DNA from 4 places in the Pseudomonas sp. AMR01 genome. Region 1 is predicted to be linked to each of the others. Evidence: predicted binding sites of a transcription regulator. Region 1 holds the regulator's gene; each other region holds the start of a gene.
What was found. The regulator sigma-54, encoded in region 1, starts transcription at its own class of promoters, with help from an activator protein. The targets are predictions, from matches to a motif close to ANTGGCATNNANNTTGCTNT.

Region 1 (4,301 bases):
CATCCATTGCTTCCTGTTCTTGCTCGCCTTCAGTCTTCAGGTGAATCCTGGTGCCTTTACCGGCAGCCAACATCATCATGGCCATGATGCTTTTGCCATCGACCATGGAATCCGGGGTGCGCCCGGCGCGGATCTGGCAGGGGAATCTTCCGGCAACACCGACGAACTTGGCAGAGGCCCGGGCGTGCAGGCCCAGCTTGTTGATGATTTCAATTTCCAGAGCGGGCATCGCGAGGGTGTTCCTTTCAGCTAAGGTCGCGGTGGCGGACCTGAACGTTCTTGAGGGTTTGTTGCAGCACTTTGCCAAGACGCTCGGTCAGGTAGACGGAACGGTGATGGCCACCGGTGCAGCCAATGGCAATGGTGACATACGCCCGGTTGCTGGCGGCAAAGCGCGGCAGCCATTTGAGCAGGTAACTGGAAATGTCCTGGAACATCTCCTCCACATCCGGTTGTGCCGCCAGGTAGTCGGCTACAGGCTGGTCCAGCCCGGACTGAGCCCGTAACTCCGGCTTCCAGTAAGGATTGGGCAGGCAACGCACATCGAAGACCAGGTCGGCATCCACCGGCATCCCCCGTTTGAAGCCAAACGACTCCACCAGAAAAGCCGTGCCAGGCTCCGGCTGGTTCAGAAGGCGCAGCTTGATGGCGTCGCGCAGCTGATACAGGTTCAGAGCGGTGGTGTTGATTTTGAGGTCGGCGAGGTCAATGATCGGCCCCAACAGGGTCGTCTCGTCCTCAATGGCTTCAGCCAGGGAGCGATGGGGGCTGCTGAGAGGGTGGCGGCGACGGGTTTCAGAAAAACGCTTCAGCAGCGTTTCTTCATCCGCATCCAGGTAGAGCACATCGCAATGAATGTGCTTGGCCCGCACTTCTTCGAGCAATTCAGGGAATCGCGAGAGGTGGCTGGGCAGGTTGCGGGCGTCAATTGAAACGGCGACCAGAGGCTGCGCCAGTTCGGTATGGATAAGGGCGCGCTCCGCCAATTCCGGCAGCAGGCCGGCCGGCAGGTTGTCGATGCAATAGAATCCACTGTCCTCAAGAACATTAAGGGCGGTGCTTTTACCCGAGCCGGAACGGCCGCTGACGATGATCAAACGCATGATTACTGCCTGTTTTGTTCATCCAGAACGACCTGATAGAGCGCCTCATTGCTGTTGGCGCTGCGCAGTTTGTCGCGTACTTCCTTTCGGTCGAGCATGCTGGCGATCTGCCGAAGCAGTTCCAGGTGAGCGTCGGTGGCGGCTTTCGGGACCAGCAGCACGAACAGTAGGTCAACCGGAGCGCCGTCAATGGCGTCGAAATCGATTTTTTCTTGCAGGTGCAAAAGTGCACTGACGGGAGAAGTACAGCCTTCCAGGCGGCAGTGAGGAATGGCGATGCCGTTACCAAAACCGGTCGAGCCCAGTTTTTCACGGTCAATCAGGGCCTTGAACACAACTTGCTCATCCAGCTCGGGCACTTCGCGGCCGATCAGGTTGGCAATTTGTTCGAGGGCGCGCTTTTTACTGCCGCCCGGCACGTTCACGAGGGAACGGCCGGGGGTCAGGATGGTTTCGAGTCGGATCATGGGGGGAGAATTAACGACCTGTACCTTGCATTAGGTGCAGATTCTTTTCCTTATGCTTTATGAGTTGGCGGTCCAGCTTGTCGTAGAGCGAGTCAATCGCTGCGTACATGTCGTCATGTTCCGCATTGGCAACGACTTTGGCATGCGGTATGTGCAGGGTGGCCTCAATTTTCTGCTTGAGCTTGTCGACCTCCATAATGACCTGCACATTGGTGATCTTGTCGTAATGCCCCGCAAGCTTGTTCAGCTTGCTCTCGGTGTACTCACGCAGGGGCTTGGTGACTTCCAACTGGTGTCCACTGATGTTGACTTGCATACAGCTTCTCCTTCGTTGCCAGTGCATAACGCGACAGGCGAAAGCGCCTGCCACTGGAATGCATTCCAAAACTGCCTTCGCGTCGATCATGCTGCGTCAAAAACAGGCTCGGAATGCTCATTTAGGAGCCTGAACTGCGCTTCCTCGCCTGTTTTTGCCTTGCCTGATCGCCGCTCGGCGAGTTTTATAACGCATTCCGGAACGCTATGGCCCGCCCGTCACATCAAACGCTTACGCTCGCTGGAAGGCGCGATCCCGAGGGACTCGCGGTACTTGGCGACGGTTCGACGGGCGACCTGAATGCCTTGTGCCTCCAGTAAACCAGCGATCTTACTGTCACTCAATGGCTTTTTCTGATTTTCCGCGGCAACCAGTTTTTTGATGATCGCGCGGATCGCCGTGGACGAGCATTCGCCGCCTTCGGAGGTGCTGACGTGGCTGGAGAAAAAGTATTTCAACTCATAAATACCGCGCGGGGTATGCATGAATTTCTGGGTGGTTACCCGGGAAATCGTCGATTCGTGCATGCCCACCGCTTCGGCGATGTCGTGCAGAACGAGCGGCTTCATCGCTTCGTCGCCATATTCCAGGAAGCCGCGCTGATGCTCGACGATCTGGGTAGCCACTTTCATCAATGTTTCGTTACGGCTTTGCAGGCTCTTGATGAACCAGCGCGCCTCCTGCAACTGGTTGCGCATGAAAGTGTTGTCGGCGCTGGTGTCGGCGCGGCGCACAAAACCTGCGTATTGCGGGTTGACCCGCAGGCGCGGCACCGATTCCTGATTCAGCTCCACCAGCCAGCGTTCGTTGTGCTTGCGCACGATCACATCAGGGACGACGTATTCGGCTTCGCTGGACTCAATCTGCGAGCCTGGGCGTGGGTTCAGGCTTTGTACCAGCTCGATAACCTGGCGCAGGTCATCTTCCTTGAGCTTCATGCGGCGCATCAACTGGCTGTAGTCACGGCTGCCCAGCAGGTCGATGTAGTCGGTAACCAGGCGCTGAGCTTCGCTGAGCCACCGCGTCTTGGCCGGCAGTTGGCGCAATTGCAGCAACAGGCACTCGCTGAGGGTGCGCGCGCCAATACCGGCGGGCTCAAATTGCTGGATGCGGTGCAGGACAGCTTCGATTTCGTCCAGCTCGATATCCAGTTCCGGGTCGAATGCCTCAAGAATTTCCTCAAGGGTTTCGTCCAGGTAACCCTGATTATTGATGCAGTCGATCAGGGTGACAGCGATCAGGCGATCAGTGTCCGACATCGGTGCCAGGTTCAGTTGCCACAACAAGTGGCTTTGTAGGCTCTCTCCGGCAGACGTACGGGTGGTGAAGTCCCACTCGTCATCATCATTGCTGGGCAGGCTGCTGGCGCTGGTCTGGTAAACGTCTTCCCACGCGGTGTCCACGGGAAGCTCGTTGGGAATGCGTTCGTTCCATTCGCCTTCCTCAAGGTTGTCCACCGTAGGGGCGGTTTCCTGGTAGGAGGGTTCCTGCACGTCGGGATTGGGTTTTTGCTCGATGTTGTCGGCCAGCGGGTCTGCATTATCGAAGTCGTCGCCTTCTTCCTGGCGTTCGAGCATCGGATTGGATTCCAAGGCCTCCTGGATTTCCTGTTGCAGGTCCAGGGTCGACAATTGGAGCAGGCGGATGGCCTGTTGCAGCTGCGGTGTCATCGTCAGCTGCTGGCCCATTCTCAGGACTAGCGATGGTTTCATGGCAGGGGCTTAACACCTTATTCGCCGGCGCAATGCGCCATCCACGACAGGGCGCGTGAGCGCCAAACATAAGCAAATTATATGCCTGATATCGGGTGCTTTGCCTAGAGCGCGGTAACAATAAAAAAACCGAGGTTTTTATTGACTCCCGCGCACTCCGGCAAACAACCGCAACACCACACTGCTTACAGGCGGAACTCGTGGCCCAGGTACACTTCCTTGACCAGTTCGTTGGCCAGGATAGTCGCGGAATCGCCTTCGGCGATCAGCTGGCCATCGTTGACGATGTAAGCCGTTTCACAGATATCGAGCGTCTCACGGACGTTGTGGTCAGTGATCAACACGCCGATGCCCTTGGCCTTGAGGTGATGGATGATCTGCTTGATGTCGCCGACCGAGATAGGGTCGACGCCGGCAAACGGTTCGTCCAGCAGGATGAACTTGGGTGCGGTGGCCAGGGCGCGGGCGATTTCCACACGGCGACGCTCACCGCCGGACAAGCTCATGCCGAGGTTGTCGCGAATGTGGTTGATATGGAATTCCTGCAGCAGGCTTTCCAGCTCCTGGCGACGGCCATCACGGTCGAGTTCCTTGCGGGTCTCCAGGATCGCCATGATGTTGTCGGACACCGAGAGCTTGCGGAAGATCGACGCTTCCTGAGGAAGATAGCCGATACCTGCGCGAGCACGACCGTGCATCGGCT
Region 2 (4,301 bases), on a different contig from region 1:
CTGGGCACCTGCCTGGCGCTGCATTACCTGTTTGAACTGTCGTGGGGTGTGTCGCTGCTGGTCGGCGCTCTGCTTGCGCCCACCGACCCGGTACTGGCGGGCCTGGTGCAAGTCAACAACGCGCAGGACTATGACGCGCTGCGCTTTGGCCTGTCCGGTGAAGCCGGCTTGAACGATGGCACCGCCTTTCCCTTTGTGATCTTCGCCCTGCTGTTTATGCAGCACGGTGGGTTCGACGGCGACTGGCTCGGCGGCTGGGTCCTGAAAAACCTGCTGTGGGCGGTACCGGCTGGGTTGTTGATTGGTTACTGGATGGGCCGCGGCATTGGCCGCGTGACCTTGTGGATGCGCATCACCAATGCCGACAGCACGTTGTCACCCAACGACTACCTCACGCTGGCGCTGATTGCCCTGGCCTATGTGGTCGCCGAGGCCGTGGGTGGCTACGGCTTTCTGTCGGTATTCGCCGCCGGCTTGGGCCTGCGACAGGCCGAGTTCAAGTCCAGCGGCAAAGCTGAAATCCCCTCCGAACATCTGGCATTGCCCGTGGTGGGCCACCTGGAAATCGAGCCGAAAAATGCCCTGCAGGGCGACACTGCTCACCTGGCCGACACGCAAATTGCGGCCGGGGTGATGATGGGCGACATGCTCGCATTCGGTGGTTTGGTGGAACGCTCGATGGAAGTGTTTCTGGTGACGGTGCTGGGAATCGTCCTGGCCAGCCACTGGGATTGGCGTGCCTTGGCAGTGGCAGCGTTGCTGTTTTGCGTGATTCGCCCGATCAGCGTGTTCGCCATGCCTTGGGGCAGCCTGATCAATCGGCAACAACGCGGGTTGATGGGCTGGTTCGGCATCCGTGGGATCGGCAGCATTTACTACCTGTTTTACGCACTTAACCACGGGCTGATTGGCACCAGCAGCGCAGTGGCGGTGAATCTCACCTTGTCGGTGATTGCCCTGAGCGTCGTCGTTCATGGGTTGAGTACCCAGCCCATGCTGGCCTGGTATGAACGACGCGCCGGGGTGAAAGGTCAGTCCTGATTTTCGGTATTACCAACGTCAGCCGCTTCATCCAGATCATTGAGCGGCACTTCAGCATCGTCCATCAGCGAGCCTGGGTCTTCGTTGCCCGGGTCGTTGAGTTCGTCATCCAGTTCTTTTGACATGTCCGTCTCCTCTAACCGCCTTGGGTATCGATATCGGCATCGGTTTGCGGCTTGGCCTCAGGCTCAGGCTCAAAGTCCGGGCTGTAGTCGTTTTCCTCGGCCTTGGGGTCGGGCGCAGGCGTCGGGTCTTTTGGCGCATCGGCAGCAGTACCGGGGGCCGGCTCGCCGCCGTCGATGGCCGGGTCGTTGCGACCGCTGACTTGGGGATCGTTGTCTGTGCTCATGGGTCACCTCTTCGCAGCGTCTGAAAACGTGTGCTGCGTAAGGTTAAGGTCGCGTGCGTTGGCGTGAAGTTCAAAACACTTACGAGCCTGGGTTATCCACCTGGATATAAAACGCATAGGCGCCGAGCACTACCCAGAACACCATGAAAATCCAGGGCGTGCGCACTGAAAACAGCAGGGACTTGCGGTAGCCCTTGTGCGAGGACTCAACCTCGGAAAACAGCGGCGACTCGTCATAAGCCATGCCCATGACAGGCTCGCTGCGCAGCAATTCGCTTTGCTTGAAGTGCCAGTGGTCAATGATGTCGTACGCTGCGCGGATACCCGGCCAGGCGTTCAGCGAGCTGAGAATCCCCAGCGCCGCGAGGATTACCGGCACCACTACGGTGAACAGCTTGCCCCACTCCGGGTTGAGATTGCCCATGCCCGAGACAAAGGCGATGACCAGGAACGACTGCGCGGTGAGGTAGGCGTCGGTACGGTTGGCCAGGATGGTGGTTTCGTACTGGATTTCGCGGCGATAGAAGTCGAGACGGTCTTTGGGCGAGCCGAAGATCTTCGCGGTGTGCTCGCTGTGGTCGTTCACAGCCGACTCGGGGGTGTCTGGGGAGATGATTCTGGGCACGACGGTGCTCCATACGGGAACGAGTCACGTTAGAAGAATCGCGGGGGAGTGAAGTTCAGTTTGTTCATGCACCAATTTGGAACACAGCACGCACCTGTGGCGAGCGAGCCTCCTGTGTTGAGTTGGCTTGTGTGACCAGCGGGCTTACTGTGGCGAGCGGGCTTGCCCCGCGTTGGGCTGCGCAGCGGCCCCAAAAAAAGCGGGAGCGCTGCGCACTCCAACGCGGGGCAAGCCCGCTCGCCACAACCACACCTTCTGACCACAATAAGCTCGCTCACCACAGGTTTTTCGGCAGCCCATCTGCCGTTCCGGCACAAGCATTGCTTTATCCATTCATCTGCCCGGATTCAGGAGCATTCGTTACCCCTCCACCCAGAGCCGACCCCCATAAGAAAGTAAGGACCAGGCCCAGTGGCACCCTGCGCTACGGGCTCATAAAAAAATGCGTTTTTTTTAGCGGCAGTGCCACCCATGCAACGCTGGGCACTGACAAGGTACTGGAATGGCTCGATCTTTCTTTGATGAAATGAATGACGCAGACGGCGCGTGCCGTGCGCACTATCAGGATTTCTCCCGCTGGCTGGCCAACACGCCGCCGGAACTGTTGGCCCAACGGCGTCGCGAAGCCGATTTGCTGTTCCACCGGGCCGGGATCACCTTCACCCTCTACGGTGACGAACAGGACACCGAGCGCCTGATCCCCTTCGACATCATCCCGCGCAGCATCCCCGCCAGTGAATGGGCCGTGATCGAACGCGGCTGCATCCAGCGCGTGAACGCGCTGAACATGTTCCTCGCCGACATCTACCACGACCAGCGCATTATCAAGGCCGGCATCATTCCCGCCGAACAGGTGCTGGGCAACGAGGGTTACCAGAAGGCGATGGTCGGGCTCGACTTGCACCGTGGCATCTACTCGCATATTTCCGGCGTGGACCTGGTGCGCGACGGCGACGGCACTTACTACGTGCTTGAAGACAACCTGCGCACTCCCAGCGGCGTGAGCTACATGCTCGAAGACCGCAAGATGATGATGCGCCTGTTCCCCGAAGTGTTCGCCAAACAGCGCATCGCGCCGGTTGACCACTACCCCAACCTGTTGCTCAAGACCCTGAAAAGCTCCAGCCGCCTCGACAACCCCAACGTGGTGGTGCTGACGCCGGGCCGCTTCAACAGCGCGTTCTTTGAGCACGCGTTCCTCGCCCGCGAGATGGGCGTGGAACTGGTGGAAGGCGCCGACCTGTTCGTGCACGACCTCAAGGTGTTCATGCGCACCACCGACGGCCCCAAGCCGGTGGACGTGATTTACCGGCGCATCGACGACGCCTTCCTCGACCCCAAAGCCTTCAACAAGGATTCAATGCTCGGCGTTCCCGGCCTGGTGGCCGCCTATTGCGCGGGCAATGTGGTACTGGCCAACGCCATCGGCACCGGCGTGGCGGATGACAAATCGATTTACCCGTATGTGCCGGAGATGATCCGTTTCTACCTCGACGAAGAGCCTGTACTGCAAAACGTGCCGACCTTCCAGTGCCGCAAACCCGATGAACTGTCCCACGTACTGGCGCACCTGCCGGAACTGGTGGTCAAGGAAACCCAAGGCTCCGGCGGCTACGGCATGCTCGTGGGGCCGGCTTCAACTGCCGCCGAGATCGAGGACTTCCGCCAGCGCATCAAGGCGCGGCCGCACGCGTATATCGCCCAACCGACCCTGAGCCTGTCCACCTGCCCCACCTTTGTCGAAAGCGGCATCGCGCCCCGGCATATTGACCTGCGGCCGTTCGTGCTCTCGGGCAAGGAAACTCGCCTGGTGCCCGGCGGCCTGACCCGCGTAGCGCTGAAGGAAGGCTCGTTGATCGTCAACTCGTCGCAAGGCGGCGGAACCAAGGACACCTGGGTGGTGGAGGGCTGAGTATGTTGAGTAGAACCGCCGCAGATCTGTACTGGATGTCCCGTTACCTGGAGTGCGCCGAGAACCTGGCGCGCATGCTCGAAGTGAGTTACTCGCTGTCGTTGATGCCCCAGGCCGGGCGCAGCGATGGCCTGGACGAACTGGCAATGTCGTTGCTCAGCAGCGGCACCCTCGATAGCTACCGCGAACGCCACAAGCAGCTGGACGCCGAGCGTATGCTGCACTTTTTCGCCCTTGACGAAGAAAACCCGGCGAGCATCTACAACTGCCTGCGCGCCGCCCGCGGCAATGCCCACGCGGTACGCGGGCGCATTACCGCCGACATGTGGGAAAACCTCAACGCCACCTGGCTGGAAATGCGCAGCATCGCCGCC
Region 3 (4,301 bases), on a different contig from region 1:
CATCATTTCCGCGTTTGTCTGGAACGAGCGGCTGGCGGAGATCATGTCAGCCATTTCCTCAACCACGTTGACGTTGGGGTAATACACGTAGCCCTTTTCGTTCGCCGCCGGGTGGTTGGGCTCGTAGCGGGCTTCGAGGTTGCTCTGGTCTTCAACCACACCAAGCACCTGCACGCCCTGGCCTGCGGCGTCCTGATTCTGGAACAGCGAATCGCTGCCGCCGCTCTGGCCGCCCTGGAACATGGTGGCAAACACCGGGTGCCGAGCGCGGTACGTCTGGTCAATGCTCGAAGACACGGTCTCGGCGTTGGCGATGTTACTGGCGACGGTGTTCAAGCGCGTGGTCTGCGCGCTCATGCCACTGCCGGCAATATTGAAAACACTGGCTAGGGACATGATTTATTCTCCGCGCAGGGCTGACATCAGCCCTTTGAATTTGCTGTTGAGCAGGGTAAAGCTGGCCTGGAAGTTCACCGAGTTCTCGGCGTAGGCCGATTGCTCCAGCTGGGCGTCGACGGTGTTCTGGTCGATCGATGGCTGCATCGGGGTGCGATACATCAGCGACTCGTCACCACTGCTCAGGCCCTGCGCTTCGATATGACGGTTGTTGGTCATGTTCAAGGCGAAGGTGCCGTTTTTGGTCTTGTCCTGCTGTGCGGCAAGCACGGCAGAGAAGTCCAGATCCCGAGCCTTGTAGTTCGGGGTGTCGGCGTTGGCAATGTTGTTGGCCAGTACTTCAGCACGCTGGGCGCGAAAGCCCAGTGCTTGTTCGTGGATACCGAGCGCTTTATCGAAGCTGATGCTCATGGCGGAAACCTTTAGGCTGACCTGCTTTTCGTAACAAGGTCATAGCAAGGCGCATGCCAGTTTTGCGAAGCCCCCTAACTCAAGGGTTTGCGGGGAGTTCGGCGGTGGCAATGCCAGAAAAGCGGCAATGCGCTTCCGCGTGGCGCCAGTAAAGCGGCAACGGTGATTGCCGCTTTACCGCAAAGGCCTGAGGAGGCTCAGGACGATGACCGCTCGTCCGCGCTGTCAATTCTGACAGTTGCGACGAGTACGCAACTGGATGCCTATTGGGCAGACATCCCCACGCGCCAGGTAGAGGCTAATCATGATCACCGTCCAACCTCTGAGATTTGCAAAACAAGACTCGGCAACGCCCACCCCTAACTTCAACACGAGCCAGGAGCCGGGCGACTTTGTAGAACTGACGTCGAACACTCCCCTCCTGAAGGAGGACTTTGTAGTGGCGGTCATGAGCAGCACCGTAACAGGCGTCACGGGTGGCCAGTTCAACCAAAGCTTTGAAGTGGGCGCAGACAGCCCCTCACTCCAACTGTTTATCCCAAAAAAGCATGTTGTGGCCAACTCGGACAAGGCAGTGCAACTGCAACTGCGCATCACGCGCCAAAAGGTGAGTTCCTCGGCGCCGAATGCAATTGTCACTATTAATAAGGGCGTCGTTGTGGTGCCGACACCTGGCACATCATGGGATTTCAGCAATGGCTTTCAAGGCTGGGTGCCCCAGGGTAGGTACATCGGCGGGGCGGTGAAGATCGACAACGGACGCGTGCTTGCTGAGTTGACCAACAGCCCGCCGGGCGGCTCCCATATCATTACCCGCTCGGTGGACGTGGTCGCTGGACGCACGTACCGTTGCGCCTATCAGGCGAGCACAGACCTGACCGTCGCCGACGGCTCACGCCTGCATATGACGATAAATGGCTTACGTATCGGTCCCATTGCAGCGGTCAACCCAGGCTTCACCATATTTGGCACAGGGGAATACGTCGCATCCAACACAGAGACTGTGAAGATGGGTATTTTCATTGAGGGAGTAACCGGCCGGATTCATCGCCTGTTCCTGGACAATATCCTGATCGAAGAAAAGCCCTGAGCATGGCTGACGAAGCAACGCAGATTACTGACACGCAAAAAAAACGGGAGCCCCCTGCGGAGCTCCCGTTTTCAGTTCAAGCGACTATCACTTGGCCTGGTAAATAATACCCGGGCTGCATTGCACCATCTGGTAGTGATCCGGCAGCCCATTCAATGCTTCGGAAGCACCGAGAAACAGGTAGCCGCCACGTTTGAGCGTGCCGTGAATACGCAGCAGGATGTCTTTCTTCACTTCGGCCGAGAAGTAAATCAGCACGTTGCGGCAGAACACCATGTCGAACTTGCCGAGGCTGGCGTAGCTGTCGAGCAGGTTGAACGAGCGAAATTCCACCCGGTTCTTGATCGGCGCCTTGATTGCCCAGCGCCCTGCCCCTTTTGGGTCGAAGAAGCGTTGCAGGCGTTCAGGAGACAAACCGCGGCCCAGGGCCAGGCTGTCGTACTCGCCGGTTTTGCAATTGGTGAGCATGGTCCCGGAAAGGTCGGTGGCGACAATTTGCGCACCCGCCTTCAACTGGCCCATATTGGTCCGTTCGAACTCGTCGATAGACATCGAGATCGAATACGGCTCCTGCCCCGACGAACAGGCCGCCGACCAGATACGCAGGCGCTGGCCCGGCGCGGCCTTGATCGCCTCGGGCAGCACTTTGTTCTTGAGCACTTCGAATGGGTAGGTATCACGAAACCACAAGGTTTCGTTGGTGGTCATGGCATCGACCACCATTTCCTTTAGCCCGCTGCGCGGCTGGCCCTGGATACGCTGCACCAACTCGCCCAGAGACTTGATACCCTGCTGTTCCATCATTTTGTTGAGACGGCTGGATACTAGGTACTGCTTGTTTTCCCCAAGCAATATGCCACAGGCTTTTTCGAGGAAGACCCGGAACTGTTCGAAATCCAAATTACCCGTAGACAAAGATACCGCCTCTTAAATCGTGTGACCGCCAGGGGAAACGCCCCTAGCCGTGATCTGCTGCTTTGATCCGGTCGACTACCCGGGATGCCAGGTCATCAGGACGGAATTTGGCCAGGAAGTCGTCAGCACCGACCTTCTTGACCATTGCCTGATTGAATACACCCGACAACGAAGTATGCAGGATGATATGCAATTTTTGCATGCGTGGATCGTTGCGTATTTCAGCCGTGAGCGTGTAGCCATCCATTTCCGGCATCTCGATGTCGGAAATCATCATCAGAAATTCCTCTTCCGGCTTCTTGCCTTCGTCTACCAGCTTGCGCAGGTAATCCAGGGCTTGGCGACCGTCATTGAGGGCCACCACGTCAACGCCGACGGTTTGCAGACAACGGGTCACCTGCTTGCGCGCCACCGAAGAATCATCCACCGTCAGTACCCGCAGCGAGATCGCCTTGTGCGCCGTATCGGCATCGACCACGCCCACCGAGATGGTTTCCGAAGTAGGCGCCACTTCAGCGAGGATTTTCTCCACGTCGATGATTTCCACCAACTGGTTATCGACCCGCGTCACCGCCGTGAGGTAGTGATCGCGCCCGGTGCCCTTGGGCGGCGGATGGATCTCTTCCCAATTCATGTTGACGATGCGTTCTACCGAGCGCACCAGGAAACCCTGGGTCTTGGTGTTGTACTCGGTGATGATCACAAACGGGTTCTGGCGGTCCTGCAGACCTGCGGCGCCGGTGGCCAGGGCCAAGTCAAGAATCGGGATGGTCGCGCCGCGAATGTTCGCCACGCCGCACACCACGGGGCTGGATTTGGGCATGATGGTGAGCTTGGGACACTGCAACACTTCTCGCACCTTGAATACGTTGATGCCATACAGCTGTTTGCCGTCCAAACGAAACAGCAGCAACTCCAGGCGGTTCTGCCCTACCAGCTGTGTGCGCTGGTTTACTGAATCCATTACACCTGCCATGCCCAGACTCCTACGCTAAAACCTTTGGGGGTACGACGCATACCCAACACTAAACGGCACGAGCTTTGCTATTTATTGGCTATGGATATTAAAACGACAGTTTCCCGACGCCTTCATTTCCCGAGGTACCGCAGTTTTTTCTGCGTCTCGATGGCATTGCTTGCCTTGGACCTGGGCGCCACGGCCCGAGCAGACAACGTCACCTTGCCTGATCTCCTTATCGGCGTCACCCAAGGCTTTCTTGAGTTCACTGTAGAAGATTATCTGGCAAGCACACAGACGCCTGGGCGATATGAAATCCAGGTCAACCAATTAGACCCGCGCTTGCGCATGCCCATGTGCGACAAGGAATTGACAGCGTCGCTGGAAAGCCCCGCGCAGCCCATCGGCCGCGTTACCGTAAAAGTACGCTGCGAAGGCGCGTCCCCATGGACCGTATTCGTGCCGGCGCAGGTCAAGCTGTTCCGCGATGTGGTGGTGGTGACACGCCCCTTGAAACGTACCGGCATCATT
Region 4 (4,301 bases), on a different contig from region 1:
CGGTGGCGCCGGGTGTGTAAACCATGGTTTGGTTAAGCGCGTGCATCAGGTCAATCAACGCGGTGCGATCACGCCGCTGATGGCAATGCTGCCCGGCAAAGCCACGCAGGGCTTCATCGGCTTCGGTCAGGCGCGTGCTGCGCAGGAACGGAAAGGCGGACTGGCTCTCGTGTTCCGCCTCGCGCAACTCGTCAATATCCACTTGGCCACGGGCGCCGATGATGATTGCGTCGTGGGGCTCGTCCAGGGTCAGCACGTGCAGGATGTTGCCGAACGGATCGACTTGCGCGCGCACCGGGCGCGGCAGGTCAAGTTGCCAACTGATGACACGCTGGCGCTCGCTGTCGTGGGGCGTGAGGCGCAGGTACTGAATGCTCGCACGCACTTGGTCTTCGTAGTGGTAGGTGGTTTCGTGGCTGATGGAGAGTCTCATGCGGCCTCCAGGTAGGAACTGTAGATGGCGTCGCCCAACTGGCGCACCAAGGGGATAAAGTCGGTCAGCCAGGCGTGCAGGCCTTCCTCGAGAATTTCGTCGATCGCGGTGAAGCGCAGACGCGCGTCCATTTCGGCGGCCAGGCGCTGGGCCGGTCGGCCATTGAGGCCGGGCAAGCTGGCGAGGATCTGGTCGATCTCTTCGCTGCACGCCCTCAAGGATCGCGGAACGTCGGCGCGTAACAGCAGCAACTCCGCCACTTGCCGGGAGCCGGGAGCGTCGCGATAGATTTCGGTGTAGGCCTCGAACGACGACAACGCACGCAGCAAGGCACTCCACTGATAGTAGGCGTGGGCTGTGCCGTCGGTGACGGCAGCGGCCTGGTCGCCGGCCATTTCGTAGCGCGCATCGAGCAGGCGCAGGGTGTTGTCGGCGCGCTCGATAAACGTGCCCAAGCGAATAAAACGAAACGCATCGTTACGCATGATGGTGCCGTACGTGGCGCCCCGGAACAGGTGCGAGCGTTCCTTGACCCACTCACAGAACCGGCTCATGCCGTAACGGCTGAGCCCTTGCTGGGCGATGTCACGAATATCCAGCCAGGTGGCGTTGATGTTTTCCCACATGTCGGCGGTGATTCGCCCACGCACCGCATGGGCGCTGGCCCGCGCAGCGCCGAGACAGCTGTAGATGCTCGCCGGGTTGGCCGCATCCAGGGCAAAAAAGTGCAGCAAACGTTCGGCGTCCAGTTCACCGTGACGCTCGTGGTAGTCCTCCAAAGTGCCAGTGATCAGCAGCGGCATGGCCAGTTCGTGCAGGCCATCGCCACGCCCGTCCTGAGGCATCAGCGACAGCGAATAGCTGACATCAAGCATGCGCGCGAGGTTTTCCGCGCGCTCCAGGTAACGCGACATCCAGTACAAATCCGAGGCAGTTCTACTCAACATGGCATCAGTCCTCGACCACCCAGGTGTCTTTGGTGCCGCCGCCCTGAGACGAGTTGACCACCAGCGAACCTTCACGCAGGGCCACGCGGGTCAGGCCACCAGGCACTACGCGGGTTTCCTTGCCGGACAACACGAACGGACGCAGGTCGATATGGCGCGGCGCAATGCCGTTTTCGACGAAGGTCGGGCACGTGGATAAACACAGGGTCGGCTGCGCGATATAAGCGTGGGGTTTGGCTTTGATGCGCTCACGGAAGGCTTCGATTTCCGCCTTGGTGGACGCAGGCCCCACCAGCATGCCGTAGCCGCCGGAACCCTGGGTTTCCTTGACGACCAGGTCCGGCAGGTTGGCCAGCACGTGGGACAATTCGTCGGGCTTACGGCACTGAAAAGTAGGAACGTTCTTCAGAATCGGCTCTTCGTCCAGGTAAAAACGGATCATCTCAGTGACGAACGGATACACCGACTTGTCGTCCGCTACCCCGGTGCCGATGGCGTTGGCCAGTACCACATGGCCCGAGCGATAGGCCGCGAGCAGGCCGGGCACACCGAGCATGGAGTCCGGGTTGAAGGCCAGCGGGTCGAGAAAGGCATCGTCAAGGCGGCGATAGATCACGTCCACCGCCTTGGGGCCGTCGGTGGTGCGCATGTACACGCGGTCGTCGCGCACAAACAGGTCGGCGCCTTCCACCAGCTCCACGCCCATTTCCCTGGCCAGGAACGCATGTTCAAAGAACGCGCTGTTGAAACGCCCAGGGGTCAGCACCACCACGCTGGGGTTATCCAGCGGGCTGGAGCTTTTCAGGGTGTCGAGCAGCAGGTTGGGATAATGGTCGATGGGCGCAATGCGCTGGGCGGCGAACAATTCGGGGAACAACCGCATCATCATCTTGCGGTCTTCGAGCATGTAGCTGACGCCGCTCGGTGTTCGCAAATTGTCTTCAAGCACGTAGTACGTGCCGTCGCCGTCGCGTACGAGATCGACACCTGATACGTGGGAATACAGGTCACGGTGCAGGTTCAAGCCCTGCATCGCCAACTGGTATTGCTCGTTGGCCAGCACTTGTTCGGCAGGAATGATCCCGGCCTTGATGATGCGTTGCTCGTGGTACAGGTCGGCGAGAAACATATTCAGCGCCTTGACCCGCTGAATGCAGCCGCGTTCGACAATTTGCCATTCACTCGCCGGAATGCTGCGCGGGATGGTGTCAAACGGGATCAACCGTTCGGTGCCCTGCTCATCACCGTAGAGGGTGAAAGTGATCCCGGCGCGGTGGAACAGTAAATCGGCCTCACGCCGACGCTGCGCGAGCAACTCGGGAGGGGTTTCAGCTAACCAGCGGGCGAACTCGCGGTAATGGGGGCGGACTTGCCCTGCCCCGTCGTACATTTCATCGTAATAAGTGCGGGTCATGCCGTACTCCTTGTCACCCGGGCGATAGAACCATCGCAAGGCCCGTGCCAGCGGCATAAACACTTAAGAATCAGTGAGTTGTATAAAGGCGAAGATTTCATCGCACCGTCCTGGTGCAATGAATGCCCGCCGCCTTGCCCCGCGCTCCATCCGAAGGCGGGTTTTGACTATCAACAGCATAGTCAGAGTTGATTTCACTGCCCGGTCGCACCTGCGGATAATCACCAACATCTGCTGAAAAGGATGCGTCCTACACCTTCAGCGCACCGAACTTCCCTTTAGGCCACCCTCTTTGGGTGGCTTTTTTTTGGTGCAGAAAAAGTTCGCGCACGTTTCGAATACCTTTCCACAACACATACAAAAACGGCCGACCCAAAGGTCAGCCGATACGCTGCGTTGCTCATAAAATCCAGCTACATGGGTAACCCACGCACCTCCTGCTTGACGCCCCATCCTTCGATGATCCCGCCCAGCGGCTCGACCACCGCGCCAAAGTCTTGCTCAAAGTCTCCTATGCCGTCGTAGGTGGCAGACATGATTTTGCTCAGCTCCAGGTACCAGGCGCCGTCATCGCGCGCGCTGACCTGGGCATTCAGTGACTCTCCACGAAACCGACCCGCAGCCGTGCGCGCGCATTCCTCATCCGGGAAAATGGCGTAGAACTCGATGGGGTGGAAACGCGAAAAGTCGAAGCCGCCTTCTTTCATGCGGCGCAGAACGTTGGTGCTGATGTCTTCTTGATAGGCTGTGCTCATGAAACGTCCTCCTCAAACTGATGGATAGACTTTCCGTGCTCCCCTGGCCCGCGCCCTACTGGCGCGAGGCTGCGACATTGACATCGCTTGGGGCAATAACAACACCGAGGGGAAAACAAGCATGTAGCTTACAAGACCAGACCTTAGCGATTCATTCGCTGATCTCAATTGCAGAGTAGCGCGAAGCTATCACCTCCACCAGAGGGCTTTGGAGGGTAGTCAGCGAATATTCAGGCGGCGGGAGAGATGTCGATAATTTCAATGCTGTTCTGATCCTTGAGGATCTTGACGGTAGGCTCGGATACGCGGTCTTCCAGATCATTGAGATCCAGTTCTGCAGCGACCGGCACCAACTTGTTGCGAATCATGTGCGCAGCATCTTCGAGGCTGGGCTTGCTTTCGCAGGTGAACTGCTCCACGGCCTGAACGCCATGATCATCAACGAAGGTAATTTGCCACTTTTGCATCGGTGCCTCCTCGAAAAAGCCCGCGTGTGGGCTCACATGTATCTGGACCTTGAGGGATCGGAAAACGTTCCACTCAAGGCCCGAAGCTGCGGACCCTATGCGCTTATTTTTCAGCGTGTTCCTTCAAGGCTTTCAAGGTGTTGAACGGTGCGTCCACCACAAACTTGTTCGCCAGCCACGACGGCACGCTGCCACCTGGCTCGGTGTGTACCTGATAGGTCACTTCGGTTTCGGTAGGGCTTTTTGGCACCAGTTTCCAATAACCGTCCACTTGGGACACACGCA

Region 2: the regulator sigma-54 is predicted to act here: its motif matches at 2,323-2,342, upstream of Q7C20_RS00305 (circularly permuted type 2 ATP-grasp protein).
Region 3: the regulator sigma-54 is predicted to act here: its motif matches at 849-868, upstream of flgB (flagellar basal body rod protein FlgB).
Region 4: the regulator sigma-54 is predicted to act here: its motif matches at 2,827-2,846, upstream of Q7C20_RS13560 (circularly permuted type 2 ATP-grasp protein).

The regions. Positions count from the first base shown of each region.
Region 1 covers NZ_JAUTYR010000004.1:222,896-227,196, forward strand. The annotation lists gene Q7C20_RS06160 (HPr family phosphocarrier protein) at 1-229, opposite strand, end outside; gene rapZ (RNase adapter RapZ) at 246-1,103, opposite strand; gene ptsN (PTS IIA-like nitrogen regulatory protein PtsN) at 1,106-1,570, opposite strand; gene hpf (ribosome hibernation-promoting factor, HPF/YfiA family) at 1,581-1,886, opposite strand; gene Q7C20_RS06180 (RNA polymerase factor sigma-54) at 2,105-3,598, opposite strand; gene lptB (LPS export ABC transporter ATP-binding protein) at 3,784-4,301, opposite strand, start outside.
Region 2 covers NZ_JAUTYR010000001.1:74,875-79,175, reverse strand. The annotation lists gene Q7C20_RS00325 (sodium:proton antiporter) at 1-1,041, shown strand, start outside; gene Q7C20_RS00320 (hypothetical protein) at 1,032-1,166, opposite strand; gene Q7C20_RS00315 (hypothetical protein) at 1,178-1,390, opposite strand; gene Q7C20_RS00310 (hypothetical protein) at 1,470-2,015, opposite strand; gene Q7C20_RS00305 (circularly permuted type 2 ATP-grasp protein) at 2,518-3,927, shown strand; gene Q7C20_RS00300 (alpha-E domain-containing protein) at 3,930-4,301, shown strand, end outside.
Region 3 covers NZ_JAUTYR010000012.1:143,393-147,693, forward strand. The annotation lists gene flgC (flagellar basal body rod protein FlgC) at 1-396, opposite strand, end outside; gene flgB (flagellar basal body rod protein FlgB) at 400-807, opposite strand; gene Q7C20_RS13880 (hypothetical protein) at 1,112-1,897, shown strand; gene cheR (protein-glutamate O-methyltransferase CheR) at 1,985-2,812, opposite strand; gene Q7C20_RS13890 (chemotaxis protein CheV) at 2,856-3,788, opposite strand; gene flgA (flagellar basal body P-ring formation chaperone FlgA) at 3,870-4,301, shown strand, end outside.
Region 4 covers NZ_JAUTYR010000012.1:78,508-82,808, forward strand. The annotation lists gene Q7C20_RS13550 (transglutaminase N-terminal domain-containing protein) at 1-433, opposite strand, end outside; gene Q7C20_RS13555 (alpha-E domain-containing protein) at 430-1,380, opposite strand; gene Q7C20_RS13560 (circularly permuted type 2 ATP-grasp protein) at 1,385-2,794, opposite strand; gene Q7C20_RS13565 (ribonuclease E inhibitor RraB) at 3,208-3,549, opposite strand; gene Q7C20_RS13570 (hypothetical protein) at 3,780-4,016, opposite strand; gene Q7C20_RS13575 (START domain-containing protein) at 4,120-4,301, opposite strand, start outside.